Regions from separate parts of the Paenibacillus sp. HWE-109 genome, predicted to be linked through region 2. Evidence: riboswitches for the same ligand, from Rfam matches in the RefSeq annotation. Region 2 holds a riboswitch; each other region holds the start of a gene.
The links. Region 2 has a riboswitch for cyclic di-GMP ahead of LOZ80_RS15295 (hypothetical protein). Riboswitches for the same ligand answer to the same signal wherever they lie in the genome.

Region 1 (7,372 bases), 2.7 Mb from region 2:
CGAAGAAGTTACTTTGTTCGGTACAGAGGAGGGAAGCCATGGCGCGTTCGAAGTCGCTTTGGGTGCTGGTTGGCTGGTTTCTGGCCGCGGGAGCCGGACTGCTTATTATGAAATGGACCGGCGTTTGGGATGAACTGGATTTGGACGGCATCACCGAGTGGCTGCGAGAGCTAGGGCCTATCGGAGGTCTGCTATACATCATTGTCTATACGCTTCGTCCTTTGGTGCTGTTTCCTGCCACACCGTTAACCTTATATGGGGGTTATGTCTTCGGTGCCTTCTGGGGAACCATCTACGATATCATTGGAGCGGGAGCGGGTGCTCTGCTTTCCTTTTACATTACGCGCAGGTGGGGGCGCAATAGCTTCCAACGCATACTTAAAAGCAAAAAGCTGCAATCGTTTGATCAAAAGGCTGAGGAGAAAGGGTTCATGGTCGTTCTCTATATGCGGCTAATGCCTTTCTTTCCCTTCGATGGCATCAGTTATGGAGCGGGTTTATCGAAGATCCGTTTCTGGGATTATACCTGGGGCACCTTGATCGGCATCATTCCGGGCGCCGTGGTATACAACGTATTTGGCGCGTCCCTGCAAGAGATCGGGTCGGTAAAGTTTTATGCAGCGGTTGGCATGTATGCTCTGTTTGCGCTTATCCCTCTGCTATTCAAGAAGAAACAGCCGGGCGAGAAAGCGAAGGATGCAGCTTAAATAAAAATGCTGTCATAAAGCCAGTCGTCTGCCATACACTTTTAGTAAGCAACAAAGTGGGATGCAGGATACTGATGTATAAGTGTATAAAGGACAATGCCTTTAGGGGTTTGTCCTTTTTCTTTTGTTGGCTGTGCGTTGTATAATCAAGATCGGTAGATGATTTAGAAAGAAGGTATGGATGTGCTGAAGCTAAGTATCCTTGATCAATCACCGGTTTCGTCCGGATATACGCATAGCGATGCGCTGCAACAAACGATGGCGTTGGCGCAAGCTGCTGATCGTCTCGGCTACACCCGATTCTGGGCGTCGGAGCATCATAACTCCATGGGACTTGCAGGTTCATCGCCGGAAGTGCTGATCTCCAGCTTGGCTGCCCGTACGAGCCGCATCCGGTTTGGTTCCGGCGGCGTCCTGCTGCCGCATTACAGCGCCTACAAGGTCGCTGAGAACTTCCGCATGCTCGAAGCGCTGTATCCAGGCCGCATCGACCTTGGTATTGGGCGTGCGCCCGGAGGAACGCCCCATACGGCCAAAGCGCTGCGAGGTGTCAGCGCGGATCTGTTCGAGGGACTGGAGCGCTTCCCCGCACAAGTCACAGATCTTCTCGGGTTCCTCACCGACTCGGTGGAACCCGGGCATGTGTTCGAGGGCATCCGCGCCACCCCGTTGGTGGCCGGAGTGCCGCAGGTATGGCTGCTCGGCTCCACCGGGCAGAGCGGGGTGTACGCTTCGCAGGCAGGCGCAGCGTTCTGCTTCGCGCACTTCATTAACGGAGCGGGAGGGCAGCAAGCGGTGCGCAGCTACCGCAGCTCGTTCCGACCGTCCGCACTGAACGTCGTGCCGCAGGCGACGGTGTGCATTTATGTGCTGTGCGCCGAGACGCAGGCGGAGGCAGAAGGGCTTGCGGCTTCCCTCGATTTGCGCATTCTGCAAATGGAGAAAGGCGAATTCACCGGAGTGAAGTCGCCTGAAGAAGCCGCAGATTATGGATACTCGGATTGGGATCAAACCCGGGTTCGGGACAATCGGTCGCGCATGATCGTAGGCGACCCGGGGCATGTGAAGCAGCAGCTGCTGAGTTTAGCGGAAAGCTACCAAGTCGATGAAGTCATGATCGTTGCCGGCGGTTATCACTGGGAAACCAGACTGCGGACGATTGAGCTGCTGGCCGATGCTTTCAACATGCAGTAGCATCATTCCTGTCTTGTTCTCGGGCGTTTCTCTATTTCCTGTGTGACGATGAACGCGAGCTCCTCGTTGCCGAATAACGACAAGACACCCAGCACCGTATCGTCAGGGACTTCGCCGGCTTCTTCTCTAGGAACGGTCAGTTCAAGTGCTTTCTGCAAAGACTCATTGTTCGGCTGATCTGGATAAGCGCTATGATAAAGCGCGGCAGGATCCAGTTGGTGATTAATGCACCACTGAGCAAATACAAGAATCATCATATGCTCTTCACGCTTGTAATTTTCAATCATTTGCTCTTCTAATTCTTTGTTGTTCATAAGTATATATACAGCTCCTTAACCAGCCTCATATAGGGATGGGTTCATTATAGCGAAAGATTAGGTGTAATCACAATGATTAAGAATGAGAAAATCAAAGCATCCGAGGTTCATCTTACAGGACTGCATGGCGAAGATTTGGGCACGATGCCCACGAAGGAAGCCCTTGCTTTGGCGAAACAGCTCAAGGTGGATCTCATCTGCACATCCTTGATGAGCAGTCCGCCGCCTTGCAAGCTGATCGGTTCCGGCCAAGCCAAGCAAGAGGCGCTGCAGGAGAAACAGCAAGCCCGCAAAAAGGATCAGCCGCTCAAGGTCAAGGAACTGCGCCTAACGCCGCATATTGAGGACCACGACCTGGATACCAAAAGACAGCAAGCAGAACGAATCCTCAAAGCTGGAGACGCCGTCCTCCTTGTCGTGAAAATTTCCGGCAAAGAAGGGGCCAAAGCCAAGGAATTGCTTGAGAACCTGGTGAAAGATCTAAGCGCAAGCGGGCGTAAACAAACAGGCATTCAGTTAAGTGGCAAGCAGGCTGCGGTACAACTAGATCCGCTTTAAAAAAAGCATGGACAAGCTCAGATTCACTGAACTTGTTCATGCTTTTTTGTTGATGATGATGGCCTGCGAGCCCATCCGTTCCCACGCATATTTGAAATCTGCTAATGCGTAAGATTCCTGCCCGCCAGTCATAGGATCGTTCATATACGCAAAGTCAGCATCCCAACTAGTCAGGAGCAAGGCATGTTCCGGTTGATACCACTCAACAAGCTCGCCTTCTTCGTCCTGCCACTCCAGGTCCAGATAAGGAGCATCCATATGCTCGGTTGCCCAAACCATAGCGGGATTCCCGCCAGCGACGACGCTTAGCAAATTCTCAAATGAAGATTCGGAAATATCCTTCACCTGCCCAGGCAGCAACCCATCCATTAACTTGGCCATTGGTTTGTGATAAATCCCGTATCCCGCTTGATAAGGATCACCAACGAAGACATCTTTGGGATTGCCGCCAATAAAGGCGCCATCTTCATTTTCATAAGGCATGGGGCCTCTAGGCAGCTTGTCTGCCATCTCTTCTTTGGTAATAGGAAGTCCAGCCCAATTAAGCAGCATCGTTGCGGCTACCGCCTCACAGCCATTCGGAAGCTCAGGCAGCTGGGAAAGAGCAGGGATGATCCCGTGGTCTTCTGCTTCTTCGGGAGTGGGCGTAGGGAGGATGCTTGGTGTAGGTTGCATGACGGAGTGGATATCTGTTCGTACTTCGATTTGAGGCTCAATTGCTGCTACAGCCGATGTATGCTCAGTCGCGGGTGAGGTCATCTTGGCATAAGCGATATCAAAGATGGAGAAAAGCACAAGAAAAGTAAATAACCATTTTTTCATCGTTGTTTCACTTCCGAATTCATCGTTCTTTCCATTACACCATGTGAAACTTGTAAAAGCAATCCTGTCCACTGACATTGACGAAAAATACGTTCGCATGATATAAAATAAATAGGAATAAAGTCCCAGAACTAATGAAAAGAATATTCCGTAAAAGAGATAAGGGCAAACTTGATGAAAGTCAAGGACGCAAAGCTAGAGGGGCTACTCGATTTTGTCGAATGCCAGCCAGTTTCCGCTTTTAGGTGATCAAGAAACCTTCAAGCAAGGTTTCTTTTTTTGTTGGATGGAAAAGTACGAAATGATGAGGAGCCTTCTCCATGCTAATAGTTGTGATATCCGCATTGCTTTATGCTATACCCATGTTGCTCTTGATTCGTATGGCGTTGGAAGTATACAGGCGGAATCGGTACAGTTCGCTGAATAAGATAGCGGCGATCAGCTTTCTAGTAGCGATTATTCCTTATATAGGGAACTTTCTAATCAGTTGGGTACCAGCTTCCTATACCTATCCGATTGTGCTAGGATTCATGGACTTTCCCTCCTTTTTTCTGATGTGTTTTATGGTTCATTTCTCTTTAAGGCTAACAGGCAGATTCCGAAGAATGTCGAAAATCTCAGTATTTTTGTTATGTTATGGGTCTTTAGTACCAAGTGTTGTTTTGCTGCTGCCGCTTTCCTGGTTTTCCGTCGACCTTATTCATCAGGGTCCCTGGGAAATAGATATATGGAGCCGTGGTCTTCAATTTCTAACTTTAGGTACAAGCGTATATGCGATGTCCATTTGCCTGATGTTGCTCCTAGTTGGTTTCCGGTATGTAAAACGGTATGATTTACAATTAAAACGCAAACAAATCCGCATCATGTGCATTGGCTATGTAATGACTTATTTCTGGGGCGTATTTTTTTCAGTCTTTGATGAAGCACATGACCTCTTGAACACGATTAATTATCCGGATCTTGCGATGCTCTCTATGCTTTGGTTTGGTTACTTTCTGCGTTATGCGATAATGAAATACGATTTCTTGCCTTCTATTAATCAAACGTATCAGATGCTGTATGATCTTTCCCCAGTCTCCATTATCGTGGTGAATCAGGAGGGGATTATTGTGGATTTAAATCCTCAAGCGGCGCAGCTACTGGAATATTTACCGAATGAACTAATGCTGGAGCCTATTGGAAAGTTCGTTGGAGAAGAGAATACGATGAGCGGAGGGGCGTATTACCAAACACTGCCTGTGGAATGTTCCGTCATTACAAGGACCGGCAAGGTGAAATCGGTAAAAACAGAGAGCCATGATATGATTTGGCGAGGAGACCCACTGCATTATGTGCTTCTGACGGAAATCAAAAAAGATGTTGCAGCGGAAGATAAAGTTCAATATCTGGTTGAACATGATGCTCATACCGGACTCTTGAACCGAGGTTCCTTTCTAGATCATTTGGAAAATTATTTGGTCAATGACAGTTTTCAGGCCTTCGCCGTCATCTTGGTCGATATGGATAAGTTCAAACAAGTGGATGCTGCGCTTGGTATCGGTGCAGGTGATTCGCTGCTAAAGCAAATAGCTGATTTGCTAAAGCAAACAGCACCGCGACGTGCGCTAGTATCACGAATAGGCGAAGACGAGTTCGCTCTAATCGTTCCTGCAATAAGTGACCAGCAAGAACTGGAGTCACTTGCTCAAAGCCTATTGGATGTATGCAACCATCTATTCGTTTTTGATGGCAAAGACCTTGTTGTTACCGCAAGCATGGGGATATGCCTGTCGCCGCTTCATAGCAAACACGCTGAAGATCTGATGAAGTATGCAGATATGGCGATGTACGAAGCAAGAAGCAAAGGGCCCGGTGATTTCGTTATCTATGAACCCTCCCTTCGGCAAGTTGAGCAGCATCGCTATCTGCATAGTCTGGGCATCAAAAAAGGCATTGATGAAGAGGAGTTCGTACTTCACTATCAGCCTCTCATTGAAATGCAGACAGGTTATATTATCGGGGCTGAGGCGTTGATACGCTGGGTAAGACCAGGCATTGGTTTCCTGCCTCCTGATGCTTTCATGCTTGCTGCTGAAGATGACGGGAGCATTTTGGAAATCGGCTACTGGGTGTTGAACAGAGTCTGTGAACAGCTGAAAGTCTGGGAGCAGGAAGGATTGTCCACATTACCAGTCTCTGTGAATTTATCGACGCGGCAATTTTTGGATCCCCATTTTCTGGACAGGCTAGCTGAGGTGCTTGAACGAACGAACGTACGACCTGCTCACCTTTGTTTGGAGATCAAAGAGCAAACTGCGCTGCTTGACGTCTACCTAACATGTCAAATTTTCGAAAAAATTCAGGAATATGGGGTCAAGCTTAACATCGATGATGTGGGATCCGGCTTTCCCTCCGTATTCTTGCTGCATAAGCTGCCTTTCGATGCTGTAAAACTGGATCCAACGTTCCTCCGGGATATGTTGAAGAGTGAAATGGATCAAGCTACTATACATAGATGGATTGCCTTGTCGCATAGTCTAGGGAAAAGAGTCGTTGCCAAGGGTGTGGAGGAATTCGAACAGTGGGAGCTGTTATCTCAACTAGGCTGTGATGAAATTCAAGGCTATTTCTTAAGCAAACCGCTGGATGCCGGGAATATTGTCCGATTCATGAACCAAAAGCTGGCAAGTGTCTAACTTGGTGGAGGTAGCGAATGAAACGTCTGTATGTAGGGATAATCGGGGTTTTTGGTGTCTATGTGTTAACTTTTGTTGTGTATTTGTTAAAAGGGGATTTATTTCATATTCCGCATGAAATGGTAGGCACGTTGGCAGATCCGCATACCTTCATGACGAACGAAGAAATCGCAAAGGCAGAATCGTTATCCCGGATACGCTCACTAGCTTACTTTGTAAGTTCTCCACTGCAAATCGGGTTAACGCTCGTTCTGCTCGGTGCAGCGGTTAGATTCCGCAATGGCGTGGAAAAGCTGTTCAGAGCATCATTTCTGCAAATGGCTGCTTTTGTTCTTTTGTTCAGTCTCCTTCTGGACGTGCTCTTCCTTCCGGTAGATATCTTCCTGTACCGAATCGATCGGGCATACGGGATTTCGACCGAAACGCTAGCTATCTTTTGGAGTGATCAAGGTAAGGATTTTGTAGTGAATCTTCTGGGCACGATTGTGATGGCAGCCATATTTAGATGGCTGCTTCGAAGAAGCCCCCGGCGGTGGTGGATATGGTTCTGGTTCATCTCGATACCGATGATTTTGTTTATTACTTTTATTCAACCCGTTGTGCTGGATCCTCTGTATAATGACTTCCAGCCGCTTCAGAACCAGGCGTTGAAACAGCAGATTCTGCATCTTGCTGCACAGTCGCATATTCCTGCTGATCAAGTTTACCAAGTGAATATGTCAGAACGGACTTCAGCGATCAATGCCTATGTCAATGGGATCGGGGGAAATGCCCGTATTGTCCTCTGGGATACGATGCTGCAGAAGCTGCAGCCGGACGAAATATTAACGGTGATGGCTCATGAGATGGGACATTACGTTGAGCGTCATATTTATCTGGGCATCCTGTATGGGATTGCGCTTAGTTTTGTAGGATTTTGGCTTGCTTCACTTGCCTATCGCTTCTTTGTACGAAGATGGGGAAGCGTATGGGGGATAAAAGGGGAGCAGGATCTGGCAGCACTGCCTGTGTTGTTGCTAATTGTTACCCTAATGAGCTTCATATCGGCTCCTGCCCAGAATGCTTTTTCACGCGTGATTGAACACAGAGCTGATGTGTA
Region 2 (7,372 bases):
TCTTTGCACTGCACATTTGAATCGGTTCCGCCTCTCCCAACTTTGTTTATTGAGAGAACATCGCTCTAAATTATTAAGCCTCCAGTTATTGGATAATTCTCTCTGATAGAGCGCGTTTTCTACACGCCATTTTTTGCGTGCTTTTCTCATACGATCTTGATTCCCCTCTCTCCAACGACGATTAATTTCTTGAATTTGTTCCCTTCGTTGGCCGTACCTAAGTTGACTTATTTCCTTGATACACTCCTTACAATGAGGTTTTCTCCCTGTGGGATTCCGTGAAGCTACGTGATACTCCACCAACACCTTCACAACGAAGCACTTCGTACACTCCTTCGCGTCAACTTCCTCCGCCTGCCTATCCGCGATTCTATACATAAGCAACTTAGTCAACTCAACGTGTTTCCGTCGCTTTTTTACCTCAACGATTGCCCCGACGCTACTACTTCGTTTACTAACGCCCGCCTTCGACATGTTACCGTTACCTCCTTCGTTTTCCACTTATACTTCCTCTATGTACGCTGATCGAATGTCGTACAGTTTTGGGGAAAGATTTATTTTCGTTTCTATACTGCATTGTACGAATACTCCGATTAATCTCGCACAAAAACGCAAAAAATTAAGCGCGACAACTCGTTAATAACGAATCGCGCGCTTAAATGGGAAACTATTTAACGCAGGGTACGGGTCAAAAACATTGTTAGATTCCGCTCCTACGGTTATAATAGTAGTAATCGAATAAGAGATCGTGATGAGTTATGTTGACCACCCGTTTCAACATACGTTGATTTAGTAGTGTTCGGACTGACGTTTGGACTACTGAATGGACAAGCGTTGAGCCAAATGAAGTCCATCCGTAAGTTGACAGGGTAGGGGTCAGTGGTTCGAGCCCACTACAGGTCATCCAGAGAAACCCTTACGTTGTAAGGGTTTATTTCATGTTTAGAGAACTATTGATCCATGAATGAGTGCCAAATTCGGTTCCGTGGTCAATATTTGGTCAAGAATGCATTTTTCTGATCAATAGCGGTTTTCACATTTCTTTTGCTTTGCAAATAAATAAAGCCCACTCCAATTTGCTGAGTGAGCTTCACTGCAATTTCCGTTTAAAATCTCTTATGTATGAGTCCGTTTCAATGGATTTAACTGAAAGCATTTCAAGAATGCGATCTTGTCTTTCTTGCCCTTCAATAAGTCCCTTTACGTTATCCTTGGTTTCCTTAATATTTTTCTCAACGTTATCTGATTTATCCTCTAATGATTTCAAACTGCCATTGTTTTCCCCAACCATCTTAATTAATGTACCCAACATTTCCTCAATTCGATTAAGCTGCATATTTTCCATCTTCTCAACTCCCTAGCTTTGTTAGTTTTAATTATAAAATACCTAGCAAGAACCGACCTATAAACATGGCAATAAATTTAACTCGATTCATTACTGAAAAGCAGTTTTCCGAAATTAACAGCAGTCTCCTTTGGTATACTAGTCGGTATGTAAGGTCTATATCTTTTTATTAGAGGTCATAATAAAGAAAACCTTGAAGTCTTCTTCAAGGTTTTTCTCACTGATCAATTTGAAAAATAACTACAAAACATTCAAAGTGTTCCTAAACAATAAAAAGAGATTTTTGGCGCTACATTTCAACAAGTCCGAGATACATAAATATTAGAATTTTATTTTAATTTCTTCTTCGCTTTATATCATTGTGGGTATAGTCTTTAAATGTCCTATTGATTTTTGCAAATGCAATTTTAGTTGAAGCTTTATCAATTGGTTGAAAAATCATATCAGCAAAATCCACGATTTCCATTTCAAGTCCCTCATCCTGAAATAATTTAACGAAATCACCGATGCTTGGATTTTTGTCTACATCACAAAAAAAAGGTATCTCTTTAAAAGTTTTCGTTAAACGATCATTATATTCTACCACAGCAATATATTTGATTTTAGTCGCCAAAATTGTCGCCTCCGCTTTCGATAACTGGCTAGCACAGTGCTTTTGCACTAAGCCCCTTTAGTTTTGCGTCCCTACTTTTCAATAGGTTTGCCTTGTCGAGCACTAACTGCTTAACATTAAATTTCAGTCTACATGAATTGGTTAATTATGTCTAGTTCTAAAGTAGCAGTTACTTAAAAACTTACTGTAAAAGAGTAGCTTCAGCTTAGGCTATATGACAATCCCAAAACAGTCATCTTGCTTTAGAAAACCCTTGTGAATTAACGTTTTTTTGTTCAACAAACAAAAAAAACGTGGCCAATTCGGCCACAGTTTGCTCTATCTCCTTATTGCTCCTCATTCACCACAACCGCATCACGAATCTGCTCAAAAGAAACCGGTGTGTAATCCAGTTGTTCCACACTCACATTATAATAATGAAGTCCCTCGTATTTCTGCCCGTGAATGTGGCCATGGACATTGACGTATGGCATCTGTTTGTTCATGTACATGGGTTCGTGAGACAGGAAAAAAAAGTTTTTATAAATGATCGGATAATCGCTCACTTCATCAAAACCGGCATCGAGCCACCACGTCCTGGACCTTCCCCGGTCATGGTTGCCTAGGATGAGGATTTTGTAGCCGTTGAGTTGCGAAACGATTGCTTGGGTCTTCTCTTTGTTGAGAAAGGAGAAATCCCCCAGATGGAATACCGTGTCCTCTTTGTTCACAACTTGATTCCATTTGGCAATCATGCTTGCATTCATTTCCTCGGTATCGACGAAAGGGCGATTTTCAAAATCAATAATCAATTTATGACCAAAATGGTGGTCGGATATGAAAAAAGTTTGGGACATGGACATCCGCCTCCTCGATTTAATTAGTTCATTCAACAAAAACAGCTATCCAAGCATTTCGCGAATGCTCTCAAGCGTAACGCGAATAGCTTCTTTCATTGGCGCCGTCTCACCTTGGAAGGGATGAACGGATCCGAAGGTATGATTTCCAGCAGGAATGCGAAGCCACTTAATAGCAGGATTTTGCTGCACTAACTGAGTGGACCCCTTAATGCCTCGCTCCCCATCTTCTGTGCCTTGGACCAGTGAGACAGGGCAAGCAATACCGCTAATTCTGCTAATGATATCCAATCGCTCCTGATTTCGTTCCATATCCACTAGTATTTCCAAATCTAGCGGCATATTTTGCTTAGTTCGTCCATTCAACGTATACGCGCGTCCCGTTTCGCGCATTTCCGCTTTATTTTCCTCGGTGAACAGATCGACATTAGCAATGCCATTCCAACTAATTACACCCGCAATTTGAGCTGGATGATCTAAGGCATAAATCAGACAAACCGCAGCCCCCCTGCTGTGTCCCAACAGAAGAATTGGCTGCTTTGACGCGATTTTATCTCTTTGGTAAATATAATTTACTACGGCTTCCAAATCTTCTAGATCGCGCGAATAAGTAGCTTTCGCAAACTTCTCAAGTTCTGAGAATGTTAGCAAATCTGCTCCGACTCCGTTGTGCGAAAAATTGATAGCGACAACATCGACATCCTTTGCCAAGGATTGCGCTGAATACGGAAACATGCCCCAATCTTTAAAGCCTTTATAGCCATGACAAATGATCAGGGTACCTTTCGAGGGTTGTGATTCCGCTGTATACCAATCCCCCCGCACTATGCGATCCTGCTCAAGTTGGATTTCGAATGATTGACCTGCTCTGCTTCCCATCTGTCTTCCTCACTTTCCATATTTGTTCAAAACAACCTTAGCTATTGCTAGTTTAACACAATTATTCTAAAGCAGCCTAAACCAGATTAATGATTATAATTTCTAAGGATTTAGTAAAAACTGACTACAGCGCTCAAATAAATCCACGCAGGAGGACGTTAACCTATGTATCACAACCGAGCAAACAGCTTGCTTTCCAAAGTAATCTGCATGCTGTTGTTCATTTTGTTCATTTCCAATTTTATGATTGGCAGACCCTATGTGAAGGGCATGGAGCCAACAGATCAAAGTGCAGCAGACACTAACAACTTTCGGTTGATTGTCAAATCTTCAGCAAGTGCAGCTTATCAAACCGAAGTCATGTTTACGGATAAAAAATTAAAAAAAGAGCTTGACGATCGCAGATTAGGGGTAGCATTCTCTGACTCCTTACTGCTGGATACGACGCTTACCTATGACAATAAAGGTCAGACGCAAAGTTTTGGCGTCACTCTGAATGGAGAAGTAGTGGACCCCACAGCTGGTTCCTTTTTGGAACTGTCAGCCCATGTACAAGAAGTTCTGCGTGCACAAGTTCAAGATCTTAGAGCCAAACATTACGGCGAATTGCTGCCTTGGGAGGAAGCCAGTTTAATTCTCCCGAAATATAGTAAATTCACGATTGTCGATGTGGAAAGCGGTCTTAGCTTTGAAGGACAGCGTCGTGCTGGTTCCCATCACGCGGATGTTCAGCCGCTGACCAAAGAAGACTCTGCGACGCTCAAAACCATCTACGGCGGCACCTGGAGCTGGGACCGCCGAGCGGTCCTCGTGAAGCTGAACGGCCGCACGTTGGCTGGCTCCATGCATGGCATGCCGCATGGCGGAGATGGTATTCCCGGAAATGACTTCGACGGTCATTTCTGCATTCACTTCCTCGGGAGCGTGACGCATGGTTCCCGCTCTATGGACCCGGCGCACCAAGTCATGGTGCACCGGGCAGCCGGCTTGCTGATCCCTTACGTCAGCAAGCTCTCGCCCTGGGCGCTGATCGACGTATGGATCAGCGCAGCGAACCAAGGTGACCTGCAGCTGCTGCAGGTCACCACAGGGCAAGAACAGGCGGTGCACGTGCGCAGCATGCGCCGCCTGTCCAAGTTCCCGGAGCTGGACGTAAGCCAGCTCCTGCAGCTCGAGACCGCGGTCAGCGTGACGGCTACGCCGGAACGCGCCTCCGCGGTCGTGAACAGACGCGTGCTCTTTCGCCTCGAAAGAGCCTCGCTGGATGCGCGCTGGTATATCCGCAGCACGGTCATGCAATAACCAAAGCCCGGTCCCTCTGCGCTAGACGAGGGACCGGGCTTTGGTTTATTTAACGGTTATTTTACCCTTCATAAAATTCTTATGCGGTTCACAGAAGTACGTATACTCCCCGGGGGTTGTCAACGTGATACTTTCGGATTCCCCAGCGCCGAGCAGATTCGTTTTGAAGCTGCCATTATCGGCAACAGCGTTATGCTTCACTTTATCCTTATTGGTGAAAACAATGGTTGATCCCGCTTCAACCGTCAGATCCCCTTCTTTAAATGCAAAGCCTTCGATGTTCACATAATACGTCTTGGCTGTGGCTTCGCCAGACACAAGATTAACTGTCCGAGTTGCCTCATCGTAAGCGACTCTTACTCCGAACACTTCGGCCAGGAAGCGTGAATGCACGAATGTAGTGCTATTGATAAGCTGCGCTGGTCCAACCATCGTATGCGGGGTACCATCGACATGGGCTTCACTGGAACCGATTGTCAATTTAACTTCTTTGCCTTCTTTACTTACCGTTACGGTTTGGGTAGCTGCCTCATAGCCTACCTTTAGACCAATCCCTTCTGCAAATGCGCGATATGGGACGAACAACGCATTATCGACCAAATAAGCTTCATCAACCTGTAGGGGTTTCCCATTCAGCATCAGCTTCATATCGGACTTCACCAGCTGAGGGGCATCAGATTGCATGTTCATATCCGCTGCCATACGCATCCCATGCTCCTGCGCAGAAACTGGCAATATTCCCGTTACTAGCAATCCAATACCCAGTACGGCCGCAAACAAACTTTTTTTCATAATAAAATCCTCCTTATAGTTGTCAATCTACTCTTTAGAGTAAACGGAGCAAAGGAGGATTCGGTTTACTTTTTCCGTAATTATTGTTCAGTCTGACCTGAAGCTTTGCGTAATTCATTGGCTAAACGATGAAATTCATCTCTCGCCGCTAGCGAAATGGTAGCCTCATAACCAGCAGAAAGAAAAGGAATTATGGCATTTGCATCCTCTGGGCTCAGGGGATAGCTAGGTTCAGGATCAGGAGGTGATATCGTGTTCCACCAGCCTTCATTTCCGTAAGATTCATCATGATCAATACCAATACCGTGCTCAATCACATCATTCAAATATTGATAGATTTGAATAAACGAAGATTTCTTGCCTCCGCTCCAAGCGTAGGTTTGCCAATAACGGGAACACGCAGCGGCTTGTTTCACAGCCTCCATTACTGAATACGAACCATATACACCTGTTGTAAATGCTGGCGTTGCCTCGCTTGCTGCCTTGATATAAGCAATAACCGTGGCCATTTGCGCACTGCTCACGTCAAAATCGACGGCAAAGTAAATACAGGTACCTTCAGGTTGACCGACCTGTTTGGCAACTTGTACAGCCGTGGCGCCGTCTGCCAGTCCAGCGCTACGGCCGCCTAGAGCGCGATTTGCAGTTGTTTCGAAGACCGAAACTATCTGTAACCCAGCTTTGCTGATGACATCAGCTTCACTCTTCGTCAACGCTTTAAAACCACTAGGGACCAGATATCTAGCTACGAACAAGTAGCCATCCTTGACGAAAGCAGCGGCAGTTGATACCGTTAAAGGTGTTGAACAATCAAAACCTTTGGTCACTTTCAATCACCTAATTTCTACTAGTTTCATACATTGTATGCTCGTAGAACTGTACTCGCTACTTATTGCAGGAACTCTGCTCCTACTTACAACAAAAAAGGCTCTTTCCACATGGAAAGAGCCCCTTCATTATGATTCTTTTGTACCGAACCTTTTGGCGTTCTTGATCCGGGCACGTTCCAACTCGACTTCACGATTCCGCGGTTCCGCATTTGTCACCAGTGAATCCATCAGTTTCCGCGCTACAAGCGCGACTTCCTCTACGGCACGTTGGAAAGCCTCTTCATTTGCTTTGGAAGGCTCGGTAAACCCTGAAATTTTACGCACAAATTGCAACGATGCCGCGCGTATTTCATCATCTGTTACCACGGGTTCAAAATTAAACAACGGCTTAATGTTTCGGCACATAAGATATTCCTTTCTTAAAGGCATGATTATGTCCAGAAATAACAAAAACCCTTAAACTAAGGGTTTACTTACTATGGGCCCAGAGGGACTCGAACCCCCGACCAATCGGTTATGAGCCGACCGCTCTAACCAACTGAGCTATAGGCCCTTCTGAATAATTGGTTGCGGGGGCAGGATTTGAACCTGCGGCCTTCGGGTTATGAGCCCGACGAGCTACCGGGCTGCTCCACCCCGCGTCATTAGCAGTCGCTCAACAGCGACAAAAATAAATATACACTAAGCGCGAGTGCTAAGTCAAGCGTTAATTTTTAGGAGCATTTTTCCGTATCAGGTGTTGTACCGAACGCCAAATCTTCCCTTTTTGGACTTG
Region 3 (7,372 bases), 3.4 Mb from region 2:
TGTACCAGCTTGAAATGCTGATGCACCATACCGATCCCGAGCTCGATCGCCCGATTCGGACTGTCAATAAACACTTCTTGGCCCTGCACTTTAATAAAGCCTTCGTCCGGCTGATACAGACCGAACAATATATTCATCAGCGTGGATTTCCCCGCGCCGTTCTCGCCAAGGAGAGCATGAATCTCACCTTTTTGGAGTTTTAAGCTAATGGCGTCATTCGCCACAATACCCGGAAATCGCTTCGTAATGTTGCTTAATTCAACGACAGGCACTACTTCACTCATGAGATCACCCTAAGGATCAATTTTGTATTTCCTTAAAACTAAAGAACAAGGCTAGTTAAGATAACCAGCCTTGTTTGAACAAAAGTACATCTATCGTTCGTAACCACGACGCCATGAATATCTGGGCAGCTATTAAGGTTTCTCAGGAACTTTGATTTCGCCGCTAATGATTTTCGCTTTGTACTCGTCTACTTTTTTCAAGATATCAGCAGAAACATTTTTCTTGGAAGTTTCAGGAAGGCCTACGCCATCATCTTTCAGACCCAATACAACGACTTTACCACCTTGGAATTTGTTGTCGATTACGTCTTTGGAAACACGAGTTACCGCGTTGTCAACACGTTTCAACATCGAAGTCAATGTCACTTCGTCACCGAATTCAAGGGATTGGTCTTTATCGACACCGATAACCCATACTTTTTTACCGTTTTTGGAACGGTCTTTGGCTTCGTTGAATACACCGTTACCTGTTGAACCAGACGCGTGGAAAATGATATCAGCGCCGTCGTTGTAGATCGTTGCCGCTGCTGCTTTACCAAGGTCAGGCTTATCGAATGCGCCTGTGTAGTTGATTTTCACTGTTGCATTCGGGTTAACAGCTTTAACACCAGCAACGAAACCAGCTTCAAAACGTTTGATAACCGGGATGTCCACGCCGCCAACGAAACCGATTTTGTTCGTTTTTGTTGTAAGACCTGCAACTACACCTACCAAGTAAGATCCCTCTTGCTCAGAGAAAGTAACGGATTCTACGTTAGGAGCTTCTACTACATTATCGATGATCGCTAATTTCGCGTTCGGGTTTTGAGTAGCTACCGTTTTCAGCGCATCACCCATCAAGAAGCCAATCCCCCAAGTCAGGTTGTAGCCGTCTTTCACGAACTGGTTTAAGTTAGGCGTGTAATCAGCATCGCTTTTACTTTCCAAGTTTTTCACTTTAGCGCCAGTTTGTTTCTCAAGAGCTTTCAAACCTTCCCAAGCGCTTTGGTTAAATGATTTATCATTGACGCCGCCAATATCCGTAACCATTCCGATCTTGACATCTTTACCGCTGTTGTTGCTTGGTGCTGCGGATGCTGTTGCTGCTGCACTAGCAGCCGGAGTTGCGGATGCTGCGGGTTTCGTTTCTTCTTTTTTGGCACAACCAGATAGAGCCAACGCGGAGACAGTTACGGCCATAAGCGCTGTGGAAAGTACTTTTTTCATCAATGTTACCCCCAAAAAATAAATTTTAATTTCTACCTTGGACCCCGTAGGTTAGGTTGACCAGAACTAGTCAAAATATGTAAGACTGGCTATATTCGAGTGTATCATGTTGAAAGCAGACTGGAAAGCAGATCACCCTAAAATACGCATAATTCGTGATGTCAAACAAGTTGACATGTCCTATTTTGTAACCAGCCACAACTTAGGCTCCAAGCCCCAATTATTTATTATACTACCGCCGGTCAATAAAATCTAGATCACCCCATCTTAAATTTATCGGTCAAAAGGCTCAGAAATTGGTCGGGATTCAGCGGATTGCTGAACAGCTCTCCTTGAACCTCCGTACATTGCAAGAACTTCAGGTATTCCAGTTGTTCCTTGGTTTCTACACCTTTGGCAATCAAATTAAGTCCCAAACGGTGAGCCATGCGAATAATAGCTGCCGCCAACAATTGGTTCTCATCATCATCGACCAAATCCCGCACCAATGTGCTGTCGAGTTTCACGCTATCCAGCGGCATTCCCTCCAGTCCACTCCTCGTGAACAGCCCCGTGCACAAATCATCCATAGCAATGCGCACACCGATTTTCTTAAGTTGAATCAGCCTTTCACTAGCTTCCTGCACATTAGATGAGGTAATACTTTCGGTCAAATCCAGCTCTATCAGATCAGGTTCTATGCCCGTTTCTTTCAAAACACCAGCAATCTCTTCGATGAAGTGGTCATCTCTAAACTGCGAGGCCGTGATCGCGATTGTCATCCGCAAGGAGGGGAAGCCGCTCTCCCGCCATGCGCGCAGTTGATGACACGCTGTGCGAACAGCCCATTTGCCTATCGGCACCATGAAACCCATTTCCTCAGCCGCCTTAGACCAGCCTCCATAAGTCGTAGCCGCACTGTCTGCTTTACTCCAATGAAGGCTCGCTTCCATTCCAATTAATTGTTGATTCGTAATCGCATATTGCGGCTGATAAAGCAGTTCGAATTGCTCATGCTCCAAAGCCTGCCTAAGCTCCGACTCCAGATGAGCCTTGCTCTTCACCATGGCATCAATCTCCGATGCGTAGAACTGGAATTGATTGCTTCCTCGCTTCTTGGCCTTGTACATGGCTTCATCCGCATGTTCGAGCAACTGCTCCGCCACAGTTCCATCTAAGGGGTATAAAGCAATCCCCATGCTGGCCGTAATCACAACCGGCTTTCCTCCAAGGATGAAAGGCTCTTCCAGAGCTGATTGAATACGGGCAGCCACGAACCTCACATCCTCCGGTTTCGCAAAGGATTCCAAGAGAATGGCGAATTCGTCTCCCCCCTGCCGGTATACCGTATCCGATCCCCGCAAGCAGCCCAGCAGGCGCTCAGCGGCAAGTCGAATGAGACGATCGCCATAGGCATGACCTAACGAATCATTCACTTCCTTGAACCTGTCCATATCCAGGAACATAACAGCAGTCAACTGTTCATTGCGCTTCGCATGCAGAAGAGCCCGCTCCAATCGATCATCGAATAATCGACGATTAGGCAGTCCGGTCAACGTATCATGGTAAGCCAAAAAAGCCAATTGCTCACTCTTCTCATCCTGTGCACGACGCGTCAGGCGAAGATGACGCAGGCAAAGAGCAATCATGAAGCCGATTACAAATTGAATCAACACGCTAAGGAGAATATAAGCCCCTGGGGAGAAGGATGCGGTTACAAGCACGTTGGCCGCCAACAATAGGAAGCCGAGCACGCCAACATACACGACTGCTTTTGCTCTCACATGCTGTTTCCACTTATCCAGATCGACTTTCACGCGATTCCTCCGTTCTCATATGAAAAAAGGCTATTCCAAATTGGAATAGCCGTAGGTGTACCTGTTAGGTAAACTTCAACCTGTCGGTAGTTCAGCCATCCTCGCTGCATCTGCAACCTTAGACCTGTAACTTTGCGTCCTTACCTTTCGATAAGTTTGCCTTTATCATCGTATAGGTAATAAATGGGACTAAATAACTATATCATATTCCATTTGCCTTTGGCTAATTTTTCTTAGATCAGCAAGTTAAATAACTTAGGATCTTTATTGATCTCAATATAGCCGTAATCTTTGCTGGAGAGGCGCTCAATCAAACCGTCATAATCGTCCTTATTTTTAAGCTCAATACCGACTAAGGCAGGTGCATCATCCCGATTGTTCTTCTTCGTATATTCGAAACGGGTAATATCATCGGTAGGTCCTAGGACTTCCTCCAGAAATTCACGCAAGGCGCCTGCACGCTGCGGGAAATTCAGAATAAAGTAGTGCTTCAAGCCCTCGTAGATCAATGATCTTTCCTTGATCTGCTGCATGCGGTCAATATCATTGTTGCCTCCGCTTATGATGCAGACGACATGCTTGCCGCGGATTTGATCCCGGTAAGCATCCAGAGCTGCAACAGGCAGCGCTCCTGCCGGCTCAATTACAATCGCATTGTTATTGTACAGCTCCAGAATGGTCGTGCACTCCTTGCCAGAAGGGATAATCACGATATCCTCGAGCTTGTCTTTGCAAATCTCAAACGTTAATTGGCCGACCTGCTTGACTGCCGCGCCATCCACAAATTTCTCTATCGTGGACAGTGTCACGACCTTCCCTTGCTGCAGCGATTCCGTCATGCTAGCCGCACCCTCCGGCTCTACACCGATAATCCGCGTCCGTGGGGACACACTGTCCACATAAGTGGCTACGCCCGCTACAAGGCCGCCTCCGCCAATCGTCGCGAAGATATAGTCCGGCGTATCGGACATTTGATTCATAATCTCCAAGCCTACCGTGCCTTGTCCGGCAATCGTACGCACATCATCGAACGGATGAATAAACACTTTATTCTCTTGTTCGCAGTAAGCCTTGGCTTGTGTGGAAGAATCATCGAACGAATCCCCTGTCAGAATGACTTCAACAAAGGAGCCGCCGAATAGCTTAACCTGAGAAATCTTCTGTCTTGGCGTTGTCGTCGGCATGAAGATCTTACCCTGGATGCCAAGCTGCTTACAGGAATACGCCACGCCTTGCGCGTGATTGCCTGCGCTCGCACACACAACCCCGGCCTCGCGTTCCTCCGCCGTTAAGCTTTGAATCACGTTGTACGCTCCGCGAATTTTGAAAGAGCGAACCATCTGCATATCTTCACGTTTGAGATAAACGTTGCATTCATACAAGTTGGAGAGCAGCTCATTGCGTTGCAAAGGGGATGGTTCAATCACCTTGCTGAGCACATGATTGGCCCTAATAATATCTTCCAAACCTACTTTTCCGGAAACAACCATTCTCTTCTACTCCCTTTCTCACCAGTTCATTAAATAAAGTTTTAAAGTATATTGTAGCATATCTGCTACCATCTGTAAGAACTTTATCCAAGAGACCCAGCTGTCCTTGTTTCACATTCACTTGGTCGGGGTACTAATGAACAAGAAACCTTCAAAGGAGTGATTCCAATGTCAACTCAACCACGGAATATTGATATCGAGGAACGCCATGTGGAGAAAAAATCGGATTCCAGTCTAGTCGCCTCTACCTTCATCAAATATGCCGCCTATATCGTCATTATTTTCGGTGTTCTGTACTTCCTAGTGAACTATGTATTCCCGATGTTCTAGACGTGGAGAAATGAGCTAAGCAGTTTGCACTTGCTTAGCTCATTTTTTTTTGACTTCTACCGCAGTTTGGTGCTGAGCACCCCTGAGCCGAGTACCCGTCCCTGAGCACCCCTGAGCTCTCGCGCCAATAATCCAGTACTCTATATGAACTGTAGGATGCTTATAGTCGAGAAAATGGCTACTTTGGCGATCTAATGAACTGAATTGGCGTTATCGAGCATTTTATGGGCGGAATGGTGACCTTTTACATGAAATAACGCATCAGGAATTCGTTAGATTTTTCAAATGAACTATTTTGACCGAATAAAGGTTATTGAGTTCGCTAGGGGGCTTATGCAATAGGGAAAAGGCTGCCTCAAGGCCATCTTGACCTTGAGACAGCCTCTTTTTTAGTAATAGTAATGAGGCTGATCTTGAAGCTCCGCGCGCTTCTGCAAGAAGCGGAAGAACGCACTGGCTGCCTGAGCTCTCGTCACTTCTTTTTCCGGAGCAAACTTTCCGTCTGTCAGGGACATGATGTCCAGGCCGACCACGATGGCAGCGACACCTACTTGTTTAAGCTTAGCCGCATCCGCAAACTGTTGATTGAAGACGCCATCGAACTTCGTTAAGCTGTTGTAGCCAAGCCCCTTCACGATCATCTGAGCCATTTCTTCCCGGTTCAGCGTTGCTTCCGGGTTAAACTCAGCACCCGCTTCCAACAAGCCGCGATCTACGGCATTTTCGACATAAGCGAAATACGGAGATGCATTGCTCACATCAGCGAAGGAAGCCTTGCGCTCAGCTCCGTAATAAATGCCGCCGTTACCGCCATTCATCGCAATAACCATCATTTTCACCAGCTCGCCACGTTTAATCAGTTGATCCGGGCTCACCTTGCCGTCCTTTACGTCGAGAGCTTGATAATCAAGCATGAGCTGCAGTTCATTCTTAGCCCAGTGGTTACCGATGTCACTCACCGTTACTTTATCCAACGAAATCGTTTCGCCAGTTTGGCTGTTTCTCCACACACCGGTTTGCGCATCAAGCAAGTACGCGTCCCGGTTAAATTTAGGAATAAGGGAATAGACGAGTTTAGCCGTCTTCTTCTCACCTGCTGCATTCACAGAAGCAGATGGCGGAACTTCGCCAGCGGCCAGCATAACTCTGTATTTCTCAATCGGAATTCCGCCTACATAGCCGTTATCTTCCAATACATAATTAAGTTTGATATCGAATTGGCCCAGCCATAGATCCTTAGCTTTCTCAATAGCCAGCACTTCTGGTTTTTGCTTAGGATACGCCATCGAACTGATGGAGAAGTAATAATTCGTAATTTGTCCGGTCACCCGATCGATACTAACGGATACATCTTCATTGTTCGCAACGACTCCATCAATCACACGGTTGAAGTAGATATCCCAATTGCGCTGCTTCTTCAACTGCTCCGTCGTAAAATCTTTGGCCGATTGCACACGAAGCACCAATTGGTCGGTATAGGCCGGAAGCTGCTTTTTCACGAAATCAACCGCTGTTGTCACGGCAGTTTCGTAGGCAATTTTACCTTCGATATCTTTGTCCGAATCATAAGGGGTGTAGCTGTTGAAGTTGGTAATTTCCCCTGTCTTGCTGTTCACATTCGCCCAAGCGCCTCTACCTGCCACTTTGCTCACGAAATCTTTCTCCGCTTCCACCGTCCAACTCAAATTCCAGTTCGAACTTGTCTCACCCGTCTCAGGATTGGTCCCCTCATTGTAGGAAGCATCCCTCAGAATGAAATCCGCTGGCAGATTCAACACCGAAGCAGCCTTCTTCACAGCTTCATCCTTCGTCAAATCCAGGTTAGCTGCAGGCGCTGCCCCTAGAGGCTTGTCAGTTAAAGGCTTGGTCCCTTGCGTGCCACCCATCGCCTTCACTGGACTCCAAATCTCCCCAGTCTCTGCATTCAGTGAAAAAGGAGCTAACATATAAGAAATGATCGGCAGCTTTTTGCCTTTGGCCCCATAAGGAATCTGATATTGCAAGGAAAGATTAGCCTTATCGTGGAACAATTGAGCAACCTTCTCTGCAGCAATCGGGGTTACATTGGTTTGGAACGTAACGTCATTCAACCAATTATAGTTGTAGCTCGTGACCACGCCATCCCCATTCACACTGACATTAATTCCGTTCATCCCAAAAGGCACACCGCCTACAGAACGGTCATAACGAACATTGTAGACATAATTGCCATTCAATGGCGTGCGAAAAGCTTTCTCCTCCGCATCATTGTAAACAAGTTCCTTCT

Region 1: another riboswitch for cyclic di-GMP. It lies ahead of LOZ80_RS26945 (EAL domain-containing protein); the one in region 2 lies ahead of LOZ80_RS15295 (hypothetical protein).
Region 3: another riboswitch for cyclic di-GMP. It lies ahead of LOZ80_RS29860 (putative bifunctional diguanylate cyclase/phosphodiesterase); the one in region 2 lies ahead of LOZ80_RS15295 (hypothetical protein).

What each region holds. Positions count from the first base shown of each region.
Region 1 is NZ_CP091881.1:6,302,589-6,309,960, reverse strand. Features, by position in the region: gene LOZ80_RS26970 (TVP38/TMEM64 family protein) at 39-707, shown strand; gene LOZ80_RS26965 (LLM class flavin-dependent oxidoreductase) at 891-1,901, shown strand; gene LOZ80_RS26960 (hypothetical protein) at 1,904-2,215, opposite strand; gene infC (translation initiation factor IF-3) at 2,291-2,776, shown strand; gene LOZ80_RS26950 (C39 family peptidase) at 2,813-3,598, opposite strand; cyclic di-GMP riboswitch class I at 3,753-3,838, shown strand; gene LOZ80_RS26945 (EAL domain-containing protein) at 3,919-6,273, shown strand; gene LOZ80_RS26940 (M48 family metallopeptidase) at 6,291-7,372, shown strand, end outside.
Region 2 is NZ_CP091881.1:3,591,967-3,599,338, forward strand. Features, by position in the region: gene LOZ80_RS15290 (hypothetical protein) at 1,091-1,345, opposite strand; gene LOZ80_RS15295 (hypothetical protein) at 1,680-1,958, opposite strand; cyclic di-GMP riboswitch class I at 1,975-2,060, opposite strand; gene LOZ80_RS15300 (phosphoesterase) at 2,285-2,794, opposite strand; gene LOZ80_RS15305 (alpha/beta hydrolase family protein) at 2,840-3,673, opposite strand; gene LOZ80_RS15310 (hypothetical protein) at 3,839-4,975, shown strand; gene LOZ80_RS15315 (stalk domain-containing protein) at 5,021-5,767, opposite strand; gene LOZ80_RS15320 (DUF1906 domain-containing protein) at 5,848-6,594, opposite strand; gene LOZ80_RS15325 (DUF2277 domain-containing protein) at 6,724-7,002, opposite strand; tRNA gene LOZ80_RS15330 (tRNA-Ile) at 7,077-7,150, opposite strand; tRNA gene LOZ80_RS15335 (tRNA-Met) at 7,162-7,238, opposite strand; gene LOZ80_RS15340 (hypothetical protein) at 7,330-7,372, opposite strand, start outside.
Region 3 is NZ_CP091881.1:6,959,682-6,967,053, forward strand. Features, by position in the region: gene LOZ80_RS29850 (ABC transporter ATP-binding protein) at 1-284, opposite strand, end outside; gene LOZ80_RS29855 (BMP family lipoprotein) at 417-1,490, opposite strand; gene LOZ80_RS29860 (putative bifunctional diguanylate cyclase/phosphodiesterase) at 1,748-3,286, opposite strand; cyclic di-GMP riboswitch class I at 3,369-3,457, opposite strand; gene ilvA (threonine ammonia-lyase IlvA) at 3,520-4,776, opposite strand; gene LOZ80_RS29870 (hypothetical protein) at 4,945-5,106, shown strand; gene LOZ80_RS29875 (S-layer homology domain-containing protein) at 5,496-7,372, opposite strand, start outside.